DNA from 3 places in the Bacillus siamensis genome. Region 1 is predicted to be linked to each of the others. Evidence: a T-box and tRNA genes for the amino acid it is inferred to sense, from the RefSeq annotation. Region 1 holds a T-box; the other regions hold tRNA genes.

Region 1 (7,203 bases):
CCAGCTTGATTTAAAAGAGGTCAACCGCCTTCTTCTGATACATTGCGGCATTCCGGAAGAAAACATTTCAGTCAGCGGTTTATGCACCGAACAAGAGCGTGAACTATTCTTTTCACATCGCCGCGACAAAGGAAAAACGGGACGCATGATGTCCTTTATCGGAATGAAGGAGGCATAAGTTATCTTGCGTGTTGCTGATCAATTACGACATATAAACGAAAGAATAAACGAAGCATGTAAAAGATCGGGCCGAAGCCCCGAAGATGTAACCGTCATCGCGGTTACAAAATACGTATCAGCCGAAAGGGCTCAAGAGGCCGTGGATGCCGGTATTACAAGTCTGGGAGAAAACCGGGATGCCGAGCTTATCCGTAAGCAGGATGTCATCAAAGGCAGCCCCGTGTGGCACTTTATCGGCAGTCTTCAGTCCAGAAAAGTGAAGGCCGTCGTTGACCGTGTATCTTATATACATTCCTTAGACAGACTGTCATTGGCTAAAGAAATTGAAAAACGGGCGCAGCATGCGGTTCGCTGTTTTGTGCAGGTGAATACTTCGCTTGAGCCGTCTAAGCACGGTTTGAAAACAGAGGAGGTCATCCCCTTTATCAGAGAGCTTTCTGAGTTTAGAAACATTTCTGTAGAGGGCCTGATGACGATGGCTCCCCTGACAGACGATACAGAAACAATCAGAGCCTGTTTCCGGCAATTGCGTGATCTGAGGGACCAGGTGCAAAAGCTGAACCAGACAAACGCACCGTGCCGGGAACTGTCAATGGGCATGTCAAATGATTATGAAATCGCTGTTGAAGAGGGCGCTACTTTTATCAGAATCGGCTCTTCATTAGTCGGAAATGAAACGGGGGGTGTAAACAAATGAGCATGAAAAATAAACTGAAAAACTTTTTCTCAATGGATGAGGAGGAGTACGAATACGAATACATTGAAACGGAGCAGGATCGTCCGGAAGAGCATGAACAGCAAAAAGATAAACAGAGTGCCTACGCTCAGAAGCCTGCGGGCAAACAGAACGTAGTAAGCTTGCAAAGTGTTCAGAAATCCTCTAAAGTGGTGTTGAGTGAACCGCGTGTATATGCGGAAGCGCAGGAAATCGCCGATCATTTAAAGAACAGGCGGGCGGTTGTCGTCAATCTTCAGCGCATCCAGCATGATCAGGCGAAAAGAATCGTCGACTTTTTAAGCGGAACCGTCTATGCCATCGGCGGCGACATTCAAAGAATCGGTTCGGATATTTTTCTGTGCACGCCTGATAATGTCGATGTTTCCGGCACGATTTCGGAGCTTATAAATGAAGACGAACATCAGAGGTGGTAAAGCAGGATGATTCTTTATCAAATTTTTTCCGTTCTGAGTTATTTAATTTACATCTACTCGTTTGCCCTGATTATCTACATCTTTATGTCATGGGTGCCGAGTACGAGAGAAACGGCGGTCGGACGGTTTCTCGCATCGATTTGCGAACCGTATTTAGAGCCGTTCAGAAGGATCATTCCGCCCATTGCCATGCTGGATATATCCCCGATTGTAGCGATTATCGTGCTTCGGTTTGCCACGACGGGACTTTGGGGCCTATACCGCATGATCGCAATGTATACTTGAATGCGACAGTTTGATACGGGCTTGGCACCAGCCAAGCCTCTTTACATAGAAAGGAAAGAACATGAGCGATATTTACCAGCACTTCAGACACGACGAGCGGCCTTTTATCGACCAGGCGCTTGAATGGAAAGAGATTGTCCTGGACCAATATCGGATGAAGCTGACTGATTTCTTAGATCCGCGGGAACAGGTGATTGTAAAAGCCGTCATCGGCGATGCGTGCGGTCTTGCCTTTTTTGGGGGATATGACAGAGCTGAGCGCAAACGCGCGATTTTATACCCTGAATATATGGAACCTGGACAAGATGATTTTGAGCTTCAGGCCTTTGACGTTCAATACGCTGAAAAATTCGTCAGCATCGATCACCGCTCTCTTCTCGGATCATTAATGGGGATCGGCTTAAAACGGCAGAAATACGGCGACCTGATTTTCTCAGAGGAAGCCGTGCAGCTTATCGTTTCCGGTGAAATCGCCGATTTTGTCGGCACCCAGCTGACCAAAGCAGGCAAAGCGCCGGTAAAGCTTGAGAAAATCGAGCTTTCGGCCCTTCACATTCCCGCTTCAGATGTCGAAATAAGGGATGACACGGTTTCTTCATTGCGTCTCGACGCCGTCTGCGCTTCGATGAGCAGGCAATCCCGGCAGAAAGCGCAGACCCTTGTGAAAAACGGGCTCGTTAAGGTGAATTGGAAAGCCGTTGAGGATCCGTCCTATCAGGTTGCTGAAGGGGACATGCTTTCGATTCGGGGCTTCGGACGATGCAGTTTGACAAAAGTAGACGGAAAAACGAAAAAAGACAAATGGAAAGTCACATTCGAACGGCAAAAATGAGTCGTTTTTTCAGATTTTTTCTCCATCTATGGCCGTATTTGTTTTATAATGTGAACTAGATAACCGTACTGAAATGTAAAAATGGAGGTGGCAATATGCCATTAACGCCGAATGATATCCATAACAAAACGTTTACAAAAGGTTTTCGCGGATATGATGAAGATGAAGTAAATGAATTTTTAATGCAGGTCAGAAAAGACTACGAAATCGCACTCCGTAAAAAAACGGAGCTTGAGGCGAAAGTGAATGAGCTGGATGAAAAAATCGGACACTTTGCCAATATTGAAGAAACACTGAATAAGTCAATTCTCGTAGCTCAAGAAGCGGCAGAAGACGTAAAGCGCAATTCGCAGAAAGAGGCGAAGCTGATCGTCCGTGAAGCAGAAAAAAATGCTGATCGAATCATCAATGAGTCGCTTTCCAAATCAAGAAAAATCGCAATGGAAATTGAAGAGCTGAAAAAACAGTCTAAAGTGTTCAGAACGCGTTTCCAAATGCTGATTGAGGCGCAGCTTGATCTGCTGAAAAACGATGATTGGGATCATCTGTTAGAATACGAAGTCGACGCGGTATTTGAGGAAAAAGAATAATTTTCAGATTTTCTTGACATTCTTCGGCCCGTTCGAATATAATACGTTCATAAATTCAGATGAAAAGACGATGAAAGGGACCGGCATGACTCAAAGCAGGCCATAAAGCGAACCGGGGAAGGTGAAAGCCCGGGATGGCCGGAATCATGCAGATCAGCCCTTTAGTTTCCTTTCTGAACCGAGAGTAGGAAAGGACGTTCCATCACGTTACGATGTTCGAGAGGAAAAGACGGATGATCCGTTTTTTCTAAAAGGGTGGTACCGCGAGATAAGCTTTCTCGTCCCTTATGGGATGAGAGGGCTTTTTTTATTTTCTGAAAAATGTTGTGGAGGAATGAAAATGGATTATAAAGATACGCTGTTAATGCCGAAAACAGATTTTCCGATGCGCGGAAATCTGCCGAACCGTGAGCCTGACATGCAGAAAGAATGGGAGGAGCAGGATATTTACCGTCTTGTTCAAGAACGGACGAAAGACCGCCCGAAATTCGTACTGCATGACGGACCTCCTTATGCAAACGGAGACATCCACATGGGTCATGCCCTGAATAAAATCCTGAAAGATTTTATCGTCCGCTATAAATCAATGAGCGGCTACAACGCACCGTATGTGCCGGGATGGGACACGCACGGTCTGCCGATTGAAACGGCACTGACAAAAAACAAAAAAGTGAACCGGAAAGAAATGTCCGTAGCCGATTTCCGCAAGCTTTGCGAAGAATATGCATGGCAGCAGATCGAAAGACAGCGCGAACAATTCAAGCGTCTCGGCGTCAGAGGCGATTGGGAAAACCCTTATGTTACGCTTCAGCCTGAATTTGAAGCGCAGCAGATCCGCGTTTTCGGCGAGATGGCGAAAAGAGGCTATATTTATAAAGGCCTGAAGCCGGTCAACTGGTCGCCTTCAAGTGAATCTGCCTTAGCAGAAGCGGAAATTGAATATCAGGATAAACGTTCGGCATCCATTTATGTTGCATTTAAGGTGAAAGACGGTAAAGGCGTTCTCGAGAACGGAGAAAGCTTTATTATCTGGACGACGACGCCGTGGACGATGCCTGCCAACCTCGGAATTTCCGTTCATCCTGATCTTGAATACAATGTCATCAAGGTTGGAGACAAGCGTTATGTAGTAGCGGCTGAATTAATCGAAAGCGTAGCGGAGGCATGCGGCTTTGAAAATCCTGAAGTTGTCGCATCGTATAAAGGCAGAGAGTTAGAATACATCACTGCAGAACATCCGCTTTACGGCAGAGATTCACTCGTCATGCTCGGTGACCACGTCACAACCGATGCCGGAACAGGCTGTGTTCATACTGCTCCGGGCCACGGGGAAGATGACTTTATCGTCGGCCAAAAGTACGGCTTAGAAGTACTTTGCCCTGTCGATGAAAAAGGCAACATGACCGACGAAGCGCCGGGCTTTGAAGGAATGTTTTACGATAAAGCCAATAAACCGATCACAGAGAAGCTTGAAGAAAACGGCGCGCTCTTAAAGCTCGAGTTTATTACACACTCTTATCCGCATGACTGGAGAACAAAAAAACCGACTATCTTCAGAGCGACAGCGCAATGGTTTGCGTCAATTAAAGATTTCAGACCGGATCTGCTTGATGCCATCAAACAAACGAAGTGGGTGCCGGAGTGGGGCGAACAGCGCCTTTACAACATGGTGCGCGACCGCGGCGACTGGTGTATTTCAAGACAGCGCGTCTGGGGCGTTCCGATCCCGGTATTTTATGCTGAAAACGGTGAGCCGATCATCACCGACGAAACGATTGAACACGTTTCTGAGCTGTTCAAACAGCACGGCTCAAACGTCTGGTTTGAAAGAGAGGCAAAAGACCTTCTGCCTGAAGGATTTACACATCCGGGAAGCCCGAACGGAATCTTTACGAAAGAGCAAGACATTATGGATGTATGGTTTGATTCAGGTTCTTCTCATCAGGCCGTTCTTGAGGAACGTGATGATCTCGTCCGCCCGGCTGATTTATACCTTGAAGGCTCTGACCAATACCGCGGCTGGTTTAACTCATCTCTTTCAACTGCCGTTGCAGTCACCGGCAAAGCGCCGTATAAAGGCGTATTAAGCCACGGATTTACACTTGATGCAAACGGCCGTAAAATGAGTAAATCACTCGGCAATACGATTGAGCCGACAAAAATCGCAAAACAGCTTGGAGCTGAAATTCTGCGTTTATGGGTTTCTTCCGTAAACTATCAGGCCGATCACCCGGTTTCTGAAGATATTCTGAAGCAGGTCGCGGAAGTATACCGGAAAGTCCGCAACACGTTCCGTTTCCTTCACGGCAACCTGTTCGATTTCGATCCAAGCGTCAATGCCGTTGATGTAAAAGATCTTCGTGAAGTGGATCAATATATGCTGATCAAGCTGAATAAGCTGATCGATAAAGTGAAAAAAGCGTACGATGAATACGAATTTGCGGTTGTTTATCACAGCATTCATAATTTCTGTACGATCGAGCTCAGCTCTTTCTATCTTGATTTCGCAAAAGATGTCGTGTACATCGAGCATGCGGATCATCCGGACCGCCGCAGCATGCAGACCGTCTTTTATGAAACGCTGCTGGCGTTAGTAAAGCTGACTGCGCCGATTCTCCCTCATACGGCGGATGAAATGTGGTCTCACTTATCATTTGTTGAAGAGGCGAGCGTGCAGCTGACAGATATGCCGGAAACCATCTCTGTTCCGGACAGTCAGGCGACAGAAGAAAAATTCGACCGCTTCATGGAGCTTCGCAATGACGTGCTGAAAGCTTTGGAAATTGCCCGTAACGAAAAAATTATCGGAAGATCATTGGAAGCGAGTCTGACTTTGTATCCGAACAAAGAAAACCGCGACCTCTTATCATCCATTAAAGAAAATATCGCACAGCTGTTTATCGTCTCAGAACTGACAGTAAAAGACGAAAGCGAAGCGCCGGAAAACGCGCAAAGCTTCACAACAGGAAAAATGACCGTAGAAAAAGCGGAAGGTCAGATGTGTGAGCGGTCCCGCGTGATTTCTAAAGATGTCGGCGCCAATCCGAAGTATCCGACATTATCACTGCGCAATGCGGAAATCGTTGAAAAATATTATCAAAATTAATGAATGAGAAAGCGCCCGGCTGACAGCCGGGCGTTTTTTTACATGCCACTAATGTCATCGATTAGAACGATAGGAAAAATCTTATGGGCTTCAAATGGCGCTCTGGAGGCAACAATAAAGCTATAACATCAAGAGCAGGAGTTGTGATGAATGAATGATCAACTGACCGCAATCCACATGGAGCTTCTCATGATGAAAGAAGAACTTCAATCAAGATTATTCGAATATTCTTGCTTTCAAATGTCAGCATCTGTTGAACCTTCAATGAACGACCAAGAAGCAACTCTGATCTATCATGTAAAAGAAGAACTGCAGGATGTTCTTCTTGCCCTGTCTAAGTTTGAAAACAATACGTACGGTTATTGTGAAAAAACAGGCGCCCCCATTCCGATTGACAAGCTTGCGGTATTGCCGACGGCCAGAACCGCTGATGATTTTTATTATCCCGCTCAATTTGAAAAGAAAACCCTTCCATACTGGGTACCCGGAGATTATGCATATGATCAGGCGCTGTATGAGTGACAGCGTCTGTCTTCATGCCCTTATGATCTGCCTTTACTCCGGCATCTTTTACTGATAAAATTCATAAAGGATAAAAGTAACTGTATACTGGAGGAACGTGTGTGCTTTATTATCTTATCGCTCTTTTTATTATTATTGCCGACCAATTAACCAAATGGCTTGTCGTCAGCCATATGGAATTGGGACAAAGCATACCTGTCATTGATCAGGTGCTTTATATCACCTCTCATCGCAACACGGGAGCGGCATGGGGAATTTTAGCCGGCCAAATGTGGTTTTTCTACGTCATTACCATCGCCGTGATTATCGGAATCGTTTATTACATACAGCGTTATGCAAAAGGGCAGATGTTACTCGGAATTTCTCTCGGCTTAATGCTGGGAGGTGCAGCCGGAAATTTTATCGACCGGGCGGCACGCCAGGAAGTAGTCGATTTTATTCATATCATCATCGTGAATTATCACTATCCGATTTTTAATATCGCGGACTCCTCACTGTGCGTCGGCGTCATACTTTTATTTATTCATATGCTGTTT
Region 2 (7,203 bases), 1.5 Mb from region 1:
GTCATTTGTGTGGTGCAGGACCCTAAGGATGTTATTGCAATGGAGAAGATGAAGGAATATAACGGCCAGTATCATGTTCTTCACGGCGCAATTTCTCCGATGGACGGCATCGGCCCGGAGGATATTAAGATTCCGGAACTGCTGAAGCGTCTTCAGGATGATCAAGTGTCAGAAGTTATACTCGCAACCAACCCTAATATTGAAGGGGAAGCAACAGCGATGTATATATCGAGGCTGTTAAAGCCCTCAGGCATCAAGCTCTCCCGTATTGCCCACGGTCTGCCCGTCGGCGGTGATTTGGAATATGCTGATGAGGTCACTCTTTCAAAAGCTCTTGAAGGAAGACGTGAATTGTAAGGGAGGAAATGGCGAGGTATGGGTTTTCTTCGCAGAAATACATTAAGAAAAGAGTTTGACGACAAACTGATTGAACAGCTCTTTAAACAAAAAGAAGAATGGAACAGACAGAAGAGTCTGGTCGATAAAAGTCTTGAGCCCTCAGCTGAGGTGCTGTTTGAGCTGAAAGTCGCTGAATCTAAATACTTTTTTTATTTGAAAGAAGCAAAGCAGCGGAATTTAAAAATGAGCAGATGGAAGTAAGAGGTCTATTCTCCGGGGTCTTCTCATAAGCTTGTACTAAACAAGCGAGGGGGAAGATTCATGGAGCCTTTTTTTATTATCGGTTTGATTGTCGGTCTGGTTGCTTTGCTTTTATTATGGGGAGTATCTTCAAAGCCGTTAAGATGGATTGGTGTGACTGCCGTTAAGTTTATTGCCGGAGCGATTCTTCTGGCAGGTGTGAATTTATTCGGCGGGAGTCTCGGCATTCATATACCTGTTAATCTGATCACAACCGGTATCAGCGGGATTTTAGGAATACCTGGCATCGCGGCTTTAATCGTCATTAAACGCTTCATCATTTAATTTGTCGTTTATTGTTGACATGATGAATCAAGGGTGGTATTCTAATATACGTCGCTGATGACAAAACGGATTTTCGAAAAAGAAATTCAAAAAAGTTATTGACGACAATGACAATGATGTGTTATAATAATTAAGTCGCTTCGAGAGAAGTGAAAAAAGTTCTTTGAAAACTAAACAAGACAAAACGTACCTGTTAATTCAAAGTTTTAAATAAATCGCACAGCGATGTGCGTAGTCAGTCAAACTAAGGTCTGCACGATGCAGATCACACAGACGTTACTGCAGGATGCAGTGAACTTAGTCTGTGATCCATTTATCGGAGAGTTTGATCCTGGCTCAGGACGAACGCTGGCGGCGTGCCTAATACATGCAAGTCGAGCGGACAGATGGGAGCTTGCTCCCTGATGTTAGCGGCGGACGGGTGAGTAACACGTGGGTAACCTGCCTGTAAGACTGGGATAACTCCGGGAAACCGGGGCTAATACCGGATGGTTGTTTGAACCGCATGGTTCAAACATAAAAGGTGGCTTCGGCTACCACTTACAGATGGACCCGCGGCGCATTAGCTAGTTGGTGAGGTAACGGCTCACCAAGGCGACGATGCGTAGCCGACCTGAGAGGGTGATCGGCCACACTGGGACTGAGACACGGCCCAGACTCCTACGGGAGGCAGCAGTAGGGAATCTTCCGCAATGGACGAAAGTCTGACGGAGCAACGCCGCGTGAGTGATGAAGGTTTTCGGATCGTAAAGCTCTGTTGTTAGGGAAGAACAAGTGCCGTTCAAATAGGGCGGCACCTTGACGGTACCTAACCAGAAAGCCACGGCTAACTACGTGCCAGCAGCCGCGGTAATACGTAGGTGGCAAGCGTTGTCCGGAATTATTGGGCGTAAAGGGCTCGCAGGCGGTTTCTTAAGTCTGATGTGAAAGCCCCCGGCTCAACCGGGGAGGGTCATTGGAAACTGGGGAACTTGAGTGCAGAAGAGGAGAGTGGAATTCCACGTGTAGCGGTGAAATGCGTAGAGATGTGGAGGAACACCAGTGGCGAAGGCGACTCTCTGGTCTGTAACTGACGCTGAGGAGCGAAAGCGTGGGGAGCGAACAGGATTAGATACCCTGGTAGTCCACGCCGTAAACGATGAGTGCTAAGTGTTAGGGGGTTTCCGCCCCTTAGTGCTGCAGCTAACGCATTAAGCACTCCGCCTGGGGAGTACGGTCGCAAGACTGAAACTCAAAGGAATTGACGGGGGCCCGCACAAGCGGTGGAGCATGTGGTTTAATTCGAAGCAACGCGAAGAACCTTACCAGGTCTTGACATCCTCTGACAATCCTAGAGATAGGACGTCCCCTTCGGGGGCAGAGTGACAGGTGGTGCATGGTTGTCGTCAGCTCGTGTCGTGAGATGTTGGGTTAAGTCCCGCAACGAGCGCAACCCTTGATCTTAGTTGCCAGCATTCAGTTGGGCACTCTAAGGTGACTGCCGGTGACAAACCGGAGGAAGGTGGGGATGACGTCAAATCATCATGCCCCTTATGACCTGGGCTACACACGTGCTACAATGGACAGAACAAAGGGTAGCGAAACCGCGAGGTTAAGCCAATCCCACAAATCTGTTCTCAGTTCGGATCGCAGTCTGCAACTCGACTGCGTGAAGCTGGAATCGCTAGTAATCGCGGATCAGCATGCCGCGGTGAATACGTTCCCGGGCCTTGTACACACCGCCCGTCACACCACGAGAGTTTGTAACACCCGAAGTCGGTGAGGTAACCTTTATGGAGCCAGCCGCCGAAGGTGGGACAGATGATTGGGGTGAAGTCGTAACAAGGTAGCCGTATCGGAAGGTGCGGCTGGATCACCTCCTTTCTAAGGATTTTAACGGAATATAAGACCTTGGGTCTTATAAACAGAACGTTCCCTGTCTTGTTTAGTTTTGAAGGAACTTTGATTCTTTCATATGGTAGATGGGCCTGTAGCTCAGCTGGTTAGAGCGCACGCCTGATAAGCGTGAGGTCGGTGGTTCGAGTCCACTCAGGCCCACCATCTTTACCCAATACACGGGGCCTTAGCTCAGCTGGGAGAGCGCCTGCTTTGCACGCAGGAGGTCAGCGGTTCGATCCCGCTAGGCTCCACCAACGTGTTCTTTGAAAACTAGATAACAGAAGTAATTCACATTCAATTGTAATGCAAGATATCACGTAGTGATTCTTTTTAACGGTTAAGTTAGAAAGGGCGCACGGTGGATGCCTTGGCACTAGGAGCCGATGAAGGACGGGACGAACACCGATATGCTTCGGGGAGCTGTAAGCAAGCTTTGATCCGGAGATTTCCGAATGGGGAAACCCACCACTCGTAATGGAGTGGTATCCATATCTGAATACATAGGATATGAGAAGGCAGACCCGGGGAACTGAAACATCTAAGTACCCGGAGGAAGAGAAAGCAAATGCGATTCCCTGAGTAGCGGCGAGCGAAACGGGATCAGCCCAAACCAAGAGGCTTGCCTCTTGGGGTTGTAGGACACTCTGTACGGAGTTACAAAGGAACGAGGTAGATGAAGAGGTCTGGAAAGGCCCGCCATAGGAGGTAACAGCCCTGTAGTCAAAACTTCGTTCTCTCCAGAGTGGATCCTGAGTACGGCGGAACACGTGAAATTCCGTCGGAATCCGGGAGGACCATCTCCCAAGGCTAAATACTCCCTAGTGACCGATAGTGAACCAGTACCGTGAGGGAAAGGTGAAAAGCACCCCGGAAGGGGAGTGAAATAGATCCTGAAACCGTGTGCCTACAAGTAGTCAGAGCCCGTTAACGGGTGATGGCGTGCCTTTTGTAGAATGAACCGGCGAGTTACGATCCCGTGCAAGGTTAAGCAGAAGATGCGGAGCCGCAGCGAAAGCGAGTCTGAATAGGGCGCATGAGTACGTGGTCGTAGACCCGAAACCAGGTGATCTACCCATGTCCAGGGTGAAGTTCAGGTAACACTGAATGGAGGCCCGAACCCACGCACGTTGAAAAGTGCGGGGATGAGGTGTGGGTAGGGGTGAAATGCCAATCGAACCTGGAGATAGCTGGTTCTCTCCGAAATAGCTTTAGGGCTAGCCTCAAGGTAAGAGTCTCGGAGGTAGAGCACTGATTGGACTAGGGGCCCCTACCGGGTTACCGAATTCAGTCAAACTCCGAATGCCGATGACTTATCCTTGGGAGTCAGACTGCGAGTGATAAGATCCGTAGTCGAAAGGGAAACAGCCCAGACCGCCAGCTAAGGTCCCAAAGTATACGTTAAGTGGAAAAGGATGTGGAGTTGCTTAGACAACCAGGATGTTGGCTTAGAAGCAGCCACCATTTAAAGAGTGCGTAATAGCTCACTGGTCGAGTGACTCTGCGCCGAAAATGTACCGGGGCTAAACGTATCACCGAAGCTGCGGACTGTTCTTCGAACAGTGGTAGGAGAGCGTTCTAAGGGCTGTGAAGCAAGACCGGAAGGACTTGTGGAGCGCTTAGAAGTGAGAATGCCGGTATGAGTAGCGAAAGACGGGTGAGAATCCCGTCCACCGAATGCCTAAGGTTTCCTGAGGAAGGCTCGTCCGCTCAGGGTTAGTCGGGACCTAAGCCGAGGCCGAAAGGCGTAGGCGATGGATAACAGGTTGATATTCCTGTACCACCTCCTCACCATTTGAGCAATGGGGGGACGCAGGAGGATAGGGTAAGCGCGGTATTGGATATCCGCGTCCAAGCAGTTAGGCTGGGAAATAGGCAAATCCGTTTCCCGTGAAGGCTGAGCTGTGATGGCGAGCGAATTATAGTAGCGAAGTTCCTGATTCCACACTGCCAAGAAAAGCCTCTAGCGAGGTGAGAGGTGCCCGTACCGCAAACCGACACAGGTAGGCGAGGAGAGAATCCTAAGGTGATCGAGAGAACTCTCGTTAAGGAACTCGGCAAAATGACCCCGTAACTTCGGGAGAAGGGGTGCTCTGTTAGGGTGCAAGCCCGAGAGAGCCGCAGTGAATAGGCCCAGGCGACTGTTTAGCAAAAACACAGGTCTCTGCGAAGCCGTAAGGCGAAGTATAGGGGCTGACGCCTGCCCGGTGCTGGAAGGTTAAGAGGAGCGCTTAGCGTAAGCGAAGGTGCGAATTGAAGCCCCAGTAAACGGCGGCCGTAACTATAACGGTCCTAAGGTAGCGAAATTCCTTGTCGGGTAAGTTCCGACCCGCACGAAAGGCGCAACGATCTGGGCACTGTCTCAACGAGAGACTCGGTGAAATTATAGTACCTGTGAAGATGCAGGTTACCCGCGACAGGACGGAAAGACCCCGTGGAGCTTTACTGCAGCCTGATATTGAATGTTGGTACAGCTTGTACAGGATAGGTAGGAGCCTTGGAAACTGGAGCGCCAGCTTCGGTGGAGGCATCGGTGGGATACTACCCTGGCTGTATTGACCTTCTAACCCGCCGCCCTTATCGGGCGGGGAGACAGTGTCAGGTGGGCAGTTTGACTGGGGCGGTCGCCTCCTAAAAGGTAACGGAGGCGCCCAAAGGTTCCCTCAGAATGGTTGGAAATCATTCGCAGAGTGTAAAGGCACAAGGGAGCTTGACTGCGAGACCTACAAGTCGAGCAGGGACGAAAGTCGGGCTTAGTGATCCGGTGGTTCCGCATGGAAGGGCCATCGCTCAACGGATAAAAGCTACCCCGGGGATAACAGGCTTATCTCCCCCAAGAGTCCACATCGACGGGGAGGTTTGGCACCTCGATGTCGGCTCATCGCATCCTGGGGCTGTAGTCGGTCCCAAGGGTTGGGCTGTTCGCCCATTAAAGCGGTACGCGAGCTGGGTTCAGAACGTCGTGAGACAGTTCGGTCCCTATCCGTCGCGGGCGCAGGAAATTTGAGAGGAGCTGTCCTTAGTACGAGAGGACCGGGATGGACGCACCGCTGGTGTACCAGTTGTTCTGCCAAGGGCATCGCTGGGTAGCTATGTGCGGACGGGATAAGTGCTGAAAGCATCTAAGCATGAAGCCCCCCTCAAGATGAGATTTCCCATTCCGCAAGGAAGTAAGATCCCTGAAAGATGATCAGGTTGATAGGTCTGAGGTGGAAGTGTGGCGACACATGGAGCTGACAGATACTAATCGATCGAGGACTTAACCATTTTTGAATGTATGCTTACTGTTATCTAGTTTTGAGAGAACACTCTCAATGGTTTGGTGGCGATAGCGAAGAGGTCACACCCGTTCCCATGCCGAACACGGAAGTTAAGCTCTTCAGCGCCGATGGTAGTCGGGGGTTTCCCCCTGTGAGAGTAGGACGCCGCCAAGCAATCATACGGTAAAGGCAGCTCATCATGAGCTGCCTTTTTTTGTTTTTGAACAAAACAATACAAACACCGAAATACGCCATTGCCCATATACTAATTGCAAACTTCAAAAAGGTCCAAATTGTGTATACAATCAATGGCTTCAGGGAAGGCTATTCATACGGAGGTGGGCATAAATGAATGAAACGTCCAGCCATGAAGAAACATGTATTGTGTGTGAAACTAAAAAAAGCAGGGGTATTCATATTTATACGAAATTTATATGTTTAGAGTGTGAGAAGAAAGTAGTTTCAACTCCAACCTCTGATCCGAATTATGAATTTTTCGTTCGTAAACTGAAAAGTCTTCATACACCGACATTATATTCTTAACCCTGAAAAGGGTCTTTTTTTTGCTTAAAAATAAGGGAGTTTTTTCACTTTTTATAAAAGAACTGATACGATAAGAAGAGGAACTTGTTTAGAAATGGAATGTAATAGATAATACTGATAAAAGTGAATAAATAGGAGTCGATCCAAATATGAAACCGTTTATTCAATATATGAAATGGATGCTTTGCGGCAGTGCAGTTTTTGTATTAGCGGGGACAGCCGCTTTTACGATAGGGCATCAGCCTTTTCTGTATTCGCTTTTATACGGAGCAGCAGGCGGAACTGCCGTCAGTATAGCCGGACTTTGGAATGCGAAGCGCCTCTTTTTAAAAAAACACCGGCTGACAAGAAAAGAATATACTTATATCAAGGAAAATCTTGAGGAAGCAAGAAATAAAATCGTTCGATTACGCAGGGCGCTTTTTCGCTCTAAAAGTATACAAATGCTGAAGCAGAATGCAGAAATACTGCGGATAACGCGGCGGATATATCTGCTTACAAAGCAGGAGCCGAAGCGTTTTTATCAGGCGGAGCGTTTCTATTATCAAACGCTTGATTCTGTTGTGGAGCTGACCGAAAAGTATGCTCTGCTCTCATCACA
Region 3 (7,203 bases), 1.5 Mb from region 1:
CTGAAGCGAGAACGATCACTGATACGCTGTTTTCTTCTGCGCTGGAAACATTTCTTCTTGAAAATCCGGATTCAGCCCGTAAAATCGTTGAAAAAGGTTTAATGGCCGCAAGAGCGCGGATGGCGGCGAAAAAAGCGCGGGAATTGACCCGCCGCAAAAGCGCGCTTGAGATTTCCAATCTGCCGGGCAAACTGGCCGACTGTTCTTCTAAAGATCCGAGCATTTCCGAGCTCTATATCGTAGAGGGTGACTCTGCGGGCGGATCAGCGAAACAGGGACGGGACCGCCATTTCCAAGCCATTCTGCCGCTGCGCGGTAAGATTCTGAACGTTGAGAAAGCCAGACTTGATAAGATTCTCTCAAATAATGAGGTCAGATCAATGATTACGGCTCTCGGCACGGGTATCGGAGAAGATTTTAATCTTGAAAAAGCGCGTTATCATAAAGTGGTCATCATGACGGATGCCGATGTCGACGGCGCCCACATCAGAACGCTTTTATTAACATTCTTCTACAGATACATGAGGGAAATTATTGAAAACGGCTATGTCTACATTGCTCAGCCGCCGCTTTATAAAGTGCAGCAGGGAAAACGGGTGGAATACGCTTATAACGATAAGCAGCTTGATGAGCTTTTAAAAGAGCTTCCGCAATCGCCTAAGCCCGGCCTTCAGCGTTATAAAGGTCTCGGAGAAATGAACGCGACTCAGCTTTGGGAAACGACTATGGATCCGGCGACCAGAACGCTTCTGCAAGTCAATCTTGAAGATGCGATGGATGCTGATGAGACGTTCGAAATGCTGATGGGCGACAAAGTAGAACCGCGCAGAAACTTCATAGAAGCAAACGCCAGATACGTGAAAAACCTTGATATTTAACCATGAAAGCCTTATTTTCGTTAAGAAATAAGGCTTTTTTCTCAAAGCGGCTTCAAGCGGCCTCTGAAAACCCGCAAAACCCGTATATTCTGCTAATTTAATGTGTATAAACACAAGTTTATTGATATAATGGAGAATAGTGAAATCGTATTGAAGATCATAATGGACAATCTACTCCCACATTATTTCATGTGATACTTCAGGGAGGTTTTTTTAATGAGTGAACAAAACACACCACAAGTACGTGAAGTCAATATCAGTCAGGAAATGCGGACATCCTTCCTGGACTATGCAATGAGCGTTATCGTATCCCGGGCGCTTCCGGATGTGCGTGACGGTCTGAAGCCGGTTCACAGACGGATTTTGTACGCAATGAATGATTTAGGCATGACCAGTGACAAACCATATAAAAAATCTGCCCGTATCGTCGGCGAAGTTATCGGTAAGTACCACCCGCACGGTGATTCAGCGGTTTACGAATCAATGGTCAGAATGGCGCAGGATTTTAACTACCGCTACATGCTTGTTGACGGACACGGCAACTTCGGTTCGGTAGACGGCGACTCAGCGGCTGCGATGCGTTACACAGAAGCGAGAATGTCAAAAATCGCAATGGAAATCCTCCGGGACATTACGAAAGATACGATTGATTATCAAGATAACTATGACGGCGCAGAAAGAGAACCTGTCGTCATGCCTTCGAGATTTCCGAATCTGCTCGTAAACGGAGCTGCCGGTATTGCGGTCGGAATGGCGACAAACATTCCCCCGCATCAGCTTGGAGAAGTCATAGAAGGCGTGCTTGCCGTAAGTGAGAATCCTGAGATCACAATCCAAGAGCTGATGGAATATATTCCGGGCCCTGATTTTCCGACGGCCGGTCAGATTTTAGGCCGGAGCGGCATCCGCAAGGCATATGAATCCGGACGGGGATCAATCACGATCCGGGCTAAGGCTGAAATCGAAGAGACATCCTCGGGGAAAGAAAGAATTATTGTCACGGAACTCCCTTATCAGGTCAACAAAGCGAGATTAATTGAAAAAATCGCAGATCTCGTCCGGGACAAAAAAATCGAAGGAATCACCGATCTGCGTGACGAATCCGACCGTAACGGAATGAGAGTCGTCATCGAGATCCGCCGTGACGCCAATGCTCACGTCATTCTGAATAACCTGTACAAACAAACGGCCCTGCAGACGTCTTTCGGAATCAACCTGCTGGCGCTCGTCGATGGACAGCCGAAGGTATTAAACCTGAAAGAATGTCTGGAGCACTATCTTGATCACCAAAAGGTCGTGATCCGACGCAGAACGGCTTACGAACTTCGCAAAGCGGAGGCGAGAGCTCACATTCTGGAAGGGTTAAGAATCGCTCTCGATCATTTAGACGCGGTGATTTCTCTTATCCGTAGTTCTCAGACGGCTGAAATTGCGAGAACGGGTTTAATCGAACAATTTTCACTGACTGAAAAACAGGCGCAAGCCATTCTGGACATGCGTCTTCAGCGATTAACCGGTCTGGAGCGCGAAAAGATCGAAGAGGAATATCAATCACTTGTTGCGCTTATCGCCGAGCTGAAAGATATTTTAGCCAATGAAGAAAGAGTGCTCGAGATCATCCGTGAAGAACTCAACGAAATCAAAGAGCGGTTCAATGATGAGAGACGCACTGAAATCGTGACGTCCGGTCTTGAAACAATTGAAGATGAAGATCTCATCGAGAGAGAAAACATCGTCATCACGCTGACTCATAACGGCTATGTTAAACGCCTCCCAGCGTCCACATACCGCAGTCAAAAACGGGGCGGAAAAGGCGTGCAGGGAATGGGAACGAATGAAGATGACTTTGTGGAACACTTAATTTCTACATCGACGCACGATACGATTCTGTTCTTCTCTAATAAAGGGAAGGTATATCGTTCAAAAGGATATGAAATCCCTGAATACGGCCGTACCGCAAAAGGCATTCCGATTATTAACCTCCTGGAGGTTGAAAAAGGCGAATGGATTAATGCCATTATTCCGGTCAGCACATTTGATGAGGAGCTTTACCTCTTCTTCACGACCAAACAAGGGGTGTCGAAACGTACGGCACTGTCCCAGTTTGCGAATATACGGAATAACGGGCTGATCGCTTTAGGTCTTCGGGAAGACGATGAACTGATGGCCGTTCGTCTGACTGACGGCAAGAAACAAATCATCATCGGAACGAAGAATGGCTTGCTGATCCGTTTCCCTGAAGAAGATGTAAGACAAATGGGACGCACCGCTGCAGGTGTTAAAGGCATTACGCTGACAGATGATGATGTCGTGGTAGGCATGGAGATTCTTGAAGAAGACTCCCATGTCCTCATAGTGACGGAAAACGGCTATGGCAAACGTACGCCGGCCTCAGAATACAGAGTCCAAAGCCGGGGCGGAAAAGGCCTTAAAACATGTAAAATCACTGACAGCAACGGTCCGCTAGTAACAGTAAAAGCCACAAGAGGCGAAGAAGACCTAATGATTATTACGGCAAGCGGCGTGTTAATCAGAATGGATATTAACGATATCTCCACTACGGGACGCGTAACACAAGGCGTCCGTCTGATCCGCATGTCCGATGAAGAGCACGTGGCCACTGTGGCGCTAGTGGAAAAGAATGAAGAAGAGCCGGAAGAAACGGAAGAAGAATAGATGAAAAAGCGCAGCTGTAACAGGCTGCGCTTTTTCTATATAAAGAAACGAAAAAAGCTTTGACACACAACGATGATGCTGATATAATTCTTTTTGTTGTCTTTTCAACACAAAGACAGTCTGCTGAAAAAGTTTTTTAAAAAAGTATTGACCTATCAAACTGAAAATGTTATGATTAAGAGGTCGCTTCGAGAGAAGTGAAAAAAGTTCTTTGAAAACTAAACAAGACAAAACGTACCTGTTAATTCAAAGTTTTAAATAAATCGCACAGCGATGTGCGTAGTCAGTCAAACTAAGGTCTGCACGATGCAGATCACACAGACGTTACTGCAGGATGCAGTGAACTTAGTCTGTGATCCATTTATCGGAGAGTTTGATCCTGGCTCAGGACGAACGCTGGCGGCGTGCCTAATACATGCAAGTCGAGCGGACAGATGGGAGCTTGCTCCCTGATGTTAGCGGCGGACGGGTGAGTAACACGTGGGTAACCTGCCTGTAAGACTGGGATAACTCCGGGAAACCGGGGCTAATACCGGATGGTTGTTTGAACCGCATGGTTCAGACATAAAAGGTGGCTTCGGCTACCACTTACAGATGGACCCGCGGCGCATTAGCTAGTTGGTGAGGTAACGGCTCACCAAGGCGACGATGCGTAGCCGACCTGAGAGGGTGATCGGCCACACTGGGACTGAGACACGGCCCAGACTCCTACGGGAGGCAGCAGTAGGGAATCTTCCGCAATGGACGAAAGTCTGACGGAGCAACGCCGCGTGAGTGATGAAGGTTTTCGGATCGTAAAGCTCTGTTGTTAGGGAAGAACAAGTGCCGTTCAAATAGGGCGGCACCTTGACGGTACCTAACCAGAAAGCCACGGCTAACTACGTGCCAGCAGCCGCGGTAATACGTAGGTGGCAAGCGTTGTCCGGAATTATTGGGCGTAAAGGGCTCGCAGGCGGTTTCTTAAGTCTGATGTGAAAGCCCCCGGCTCAACCGGGGAGGGTCATTGGAAACTGGGGAACTTGAGTGCAGAAGAGGAGAGTGGAATTCCACGTGTAGCGGTGAAATGCGTAGAGATGTGGAGGAACACCAGTGGCGAAGGCGACTCTCTGGTCTGTAACTGACGCTGAGGAGCGAAAGCGTGGGGAGCGAACAGGATTAGATACCCTGGTAGTCCACGCCGTAAACGATGAGTGCTAAGTGTTAGGGGGTTTCCGCCCCTTAGTGCTGCAGCTAACGCATTAAGCACTCCGCCTGGGGAGTACGGTCGCAAGACTGAAACTCAAAGGAATTGACGGGGGCCCGCACAAGCGGTGGAGCATGTGGTTTAATTCGAAGCAACGCGAAGAACCTTACCAGGTCTTGACATCCTCTGACAATCCTAGAGATAGGACGTCCCCTTCGGGGGCAGAGTGACAGGTGGTGCATGGTTGTCGTCAGCTCGTGTCGTGAGATGTTGGGTTAAGTCCCGCAACGAGCGCAACCCTTGATCTTAGTTGCCAGCATTCAGTTGGGCACTCTAAGGTGACTGCCGGTGACAAACCGGAGGAAGGTGGGGATGACGTCAAATCATCATGCCCCTTATGACCTGGGCTACACACGTGCTACAATGGACAGAACAAAGGGCTGCGAAACCGCGAGGTTAAGCCAATCCCACAAATCTGTTCTCAGTTCGGATCGCAGTCTGCAACTCGACTGCGTGAAGCTGGAATCGCTAGTAATCGCGGATCAGCATGCCGCGGTGAATACGTTCCCGGGCCTTGTACACACCGCCCGTCACACCACGAGAGTTTGTAACACCCGAAGTCGGTGAGGTAACCTTTATGGAGCCAGCCGCCGAAGGTGGGACAGATGATTGGGGTGAAGTCGTAACAAGGTAGCCGTATCGGAAGGTGCGGCTGGATCACCTCCTTTCTAAGGATTTTAACGGAATATAAGACCTTGGGTCTTATAAACAGAACGTTCCCTGTCTTGTTTAGTTTTGAAGGAACTTTGATTCTTTCATATGGTAGATGGGCCTGTAGCTCAGCTGGTTAGAGCGCACGCCTGATAAGCGTGAGGTCGGTGGTTCGAGTCCACTCAGGCCCACCATCTTTACCCAATACACGGGGCCTTAGCTCAGCTGGGAGAGCGCCTGCTTTGCACGCAGGAGGTCAGCGGTTCGATCCCGCTAGGCTCCACCAACGTGTTCTTTGAAAACTAGATAACAGAAGTAATTCACATTCAATTGTAATGCAAGATATCACGTAGTGATTCTTTTTAACGGTTAAGTTAGAAAGGGCGCACGGTGGATGCCTTGGCACTAGGAGCCGATGAAGGACGGGACGAACACCGATATGCTTCGGGGAGCTGTAAGCAAGCTTTGATCCGGAGATTTCCGAATGGGGAAACCCACCACTCGTAATGGAGTGGTATCCATATCTGAATACATAGGATATGAGAAGGCAGACCCGGGGAACTGAAACATCTAAGTACCCGGAGGAAGAGAAAGCAAATGCGATTCCCTGAGTAGCGGCGAGCGAAACGGGATCAGCCCAAACCAAGAGGCTTGCCTCTTGGGGTTGTAGGACACTCTGTACGGAGTTACAAAGGAACGAGGTAGATGAAGAGGTCTGGAAAGGCCCGCCATAGGAGGTAACAGCCCTGTAGTCAAAACTTCGTTCTCTCCAGAGTGGATCCTGAGTACGGCGGAACACGTGAAATTCCGTCGGAATCCGGGAGGACCATCTCCCAAGGCTAAATACTCCCTAGTGACCGATAGTGAACCAGTACCGTGAGGGAAAGGTGAAAAGCACCCCGGAAGGGGAGTGAAATAGATCCTGAAACCGTGTGCCTACAAGTAGTCAGAGCCCGTTAACGGGTGATGGCGTGCCTTTTGTAGAATGAACCGGCGAGTTACGATCCCGTGCAAGGTTAAGCAGAAGATGCGGAGCCGCAGCGAAAGCGAGTCTGAATAGGGCGCATGAGTACGTGGTCGTAGACCCGAAACCAGGTGATCTACCCATGTCCAGGGTGAAGTTCAGGTAACACTGAATGGAGGCCCGAACCCACGCACGTTGAAAAGTGCGGGGATGAGGTGTGGGTAGGGGTGAAATGCCAATCGAACCTGGAGATAGCTGGTTCTCTCCGAAATAGCTTTAGGGCTAGCCTCAAGGTAAGAGTCTCGGAGGTAGAGCACTGATTGGACTAGGGGCCCCTACCGGGTTACCGAATTCAGTCAAACTCCGAATGCCGATGACTTATCCTTGGGAGTCAGACTGCGAGTGATAAGATCCGTAGTCGAAAGGGAAACAGCCCAGACCGCCAGCTAAGGTCCCAAAGTATACGTTAAGTGGAAAAGGATGTGGAGTTGCTTAGACAACCAGGATGTTGGCTTAGAAGCAGCCACCATTTAAAGAGTGCGTAATAGCTCACTGGTCGAGTGACTCTGCGCCGAAAATGTACCGGGGCTAAACGTATCACCGAAGCTGCGGACTGTTCTTCGAACAGTGGTAGGAGAGCGTTCTAAGGGCTGTGAAGCAAGACCGGAAGGACTTGTGGAGCGCTTAGAAGTGAGAATGCCGGTATGAGTAGCGAAAGACGGGTGAGAATCCCGTCCACCGAATGCCTAAGGTTTCCTGAGGAAGGCTCGTCCGCTCAGGGTTAGTCGGGA

Evidence for each region. The T-box of region 1 lies ahead of ileS (isoleucine--tRNA ligase). A T-box ahead of a tRNA ligase gene usually reads a tRNA of that ligase, here a tRNA-Ile.
Region 2: it has a tRNA-Ile gene. The T-box ahead of ileS (isoleucine--tRNA ligase) is inferred to sense a tRNA for this amino acid. The anticodon was not compared.
Region 3: it has a tRNA-Ile gene. The T-box ahead of ileS (isoleucine--tRNA ligase) is inferred to sense a tRNA for this amino acid. The anticodon was not compared.

Annotation. Positions count from the first base shown of each region.
Region 1 is NZ_CP155579.1:1,542,221-1,549,423, forward strand. It holds gene pgeF (peptidoglycan editing factor PgeF) at 1-178, shown strand, start outside; gene ABDB98_RS07910 (YggS family pyridoxal phosphate-dependent enzyme) at 185-877, shown strand; gene sepF (cell division protein SepF) at 874-1,332, shown strand; gene ABDB98_RS07920 (YggT family protein) at 1,339-1,617, shown strand; gene ABDB98_RS07925 (RNA-binding protein) at 1,679-2,449, shown strand; gene divIVA (septum site-determining protein DivIVA) at 2,545-3,039, shown strand; T-box leader at 3,101-3,328, shown strand; gene ileS (isoleucine--tRNA ligase) at 3,380-6,145, shown strand; gene ABDB98_RS07940 (TraR/DksA family transcriptional regulator) at 6,296-6,667, shown strand; gene lspA (signal peptidase II) at 6,769-7,203, shown strand, end outside.
Region 2 is NZ_CP155579.1:29,980-37,182, forward strand. It holds gene recR (recombination protein RecR) at 1-357, shown strand, start outside; gene ABDB98_RS00150 (YaaL family protein) at 376-600, shown strand; gene ABDB98_RS00155 (pro-sigmaK processing inhibitor BofA family protein) at 661-924, shown strand; rRNA gene ABDB98_RS00160 (16S ribosomal RNA) at 1,238-2,787, shown strand; tRNA gene ABDB98_RS00165 (tRNA-Ile) at 2,888-2,964, shown strand; tRNA gene ABDB98_RS00170 (tRNA-Ala) at 2,981-3,056, shown strand; rRNA gene ABDB98_RS00175 (23S ribosomal RNA) at 3,138-6,066, shown strand; rRNA gene rrf (5S ribosomal RNA) at 6,118-6,233, shown strand; gene ABDB98_RS00185 (sigma factor G inhibitor Gin) at 6,408-6,602, shown strand; gene ABDB98_RS00190 (5-bromo-4-chloroindolyl phosphate hydrolysis family protein) at 6,752-7,203, shown strand, end outside.
Region 3 is NZ_CP155579.1:5,499-12,701, forward strand. It holds gene gyrB (DNA topoisomerase (ATP-hydrolyzing) subunit B) at 1-878, shown strand, start outside; gene gyrA (DNA gyrase subunit A) at 1,095-3,554, shown strand; rRNA gene ABDB98_RS00040 (16S ribosomal RNA) at 3,916-5,465, shown strand; tRNA gene ABDB98_RS00045 (tRNA-Ile) at 5,566-5,642, shown strand; tRNA gene ABDB98_RS00050 (tRNA-Ala) at 5,659-5,734, shown strand; rRNA gene ABDB98_RS00055 (23S ribosomal RNA) at 5,816-7,203, shown strand, end outside.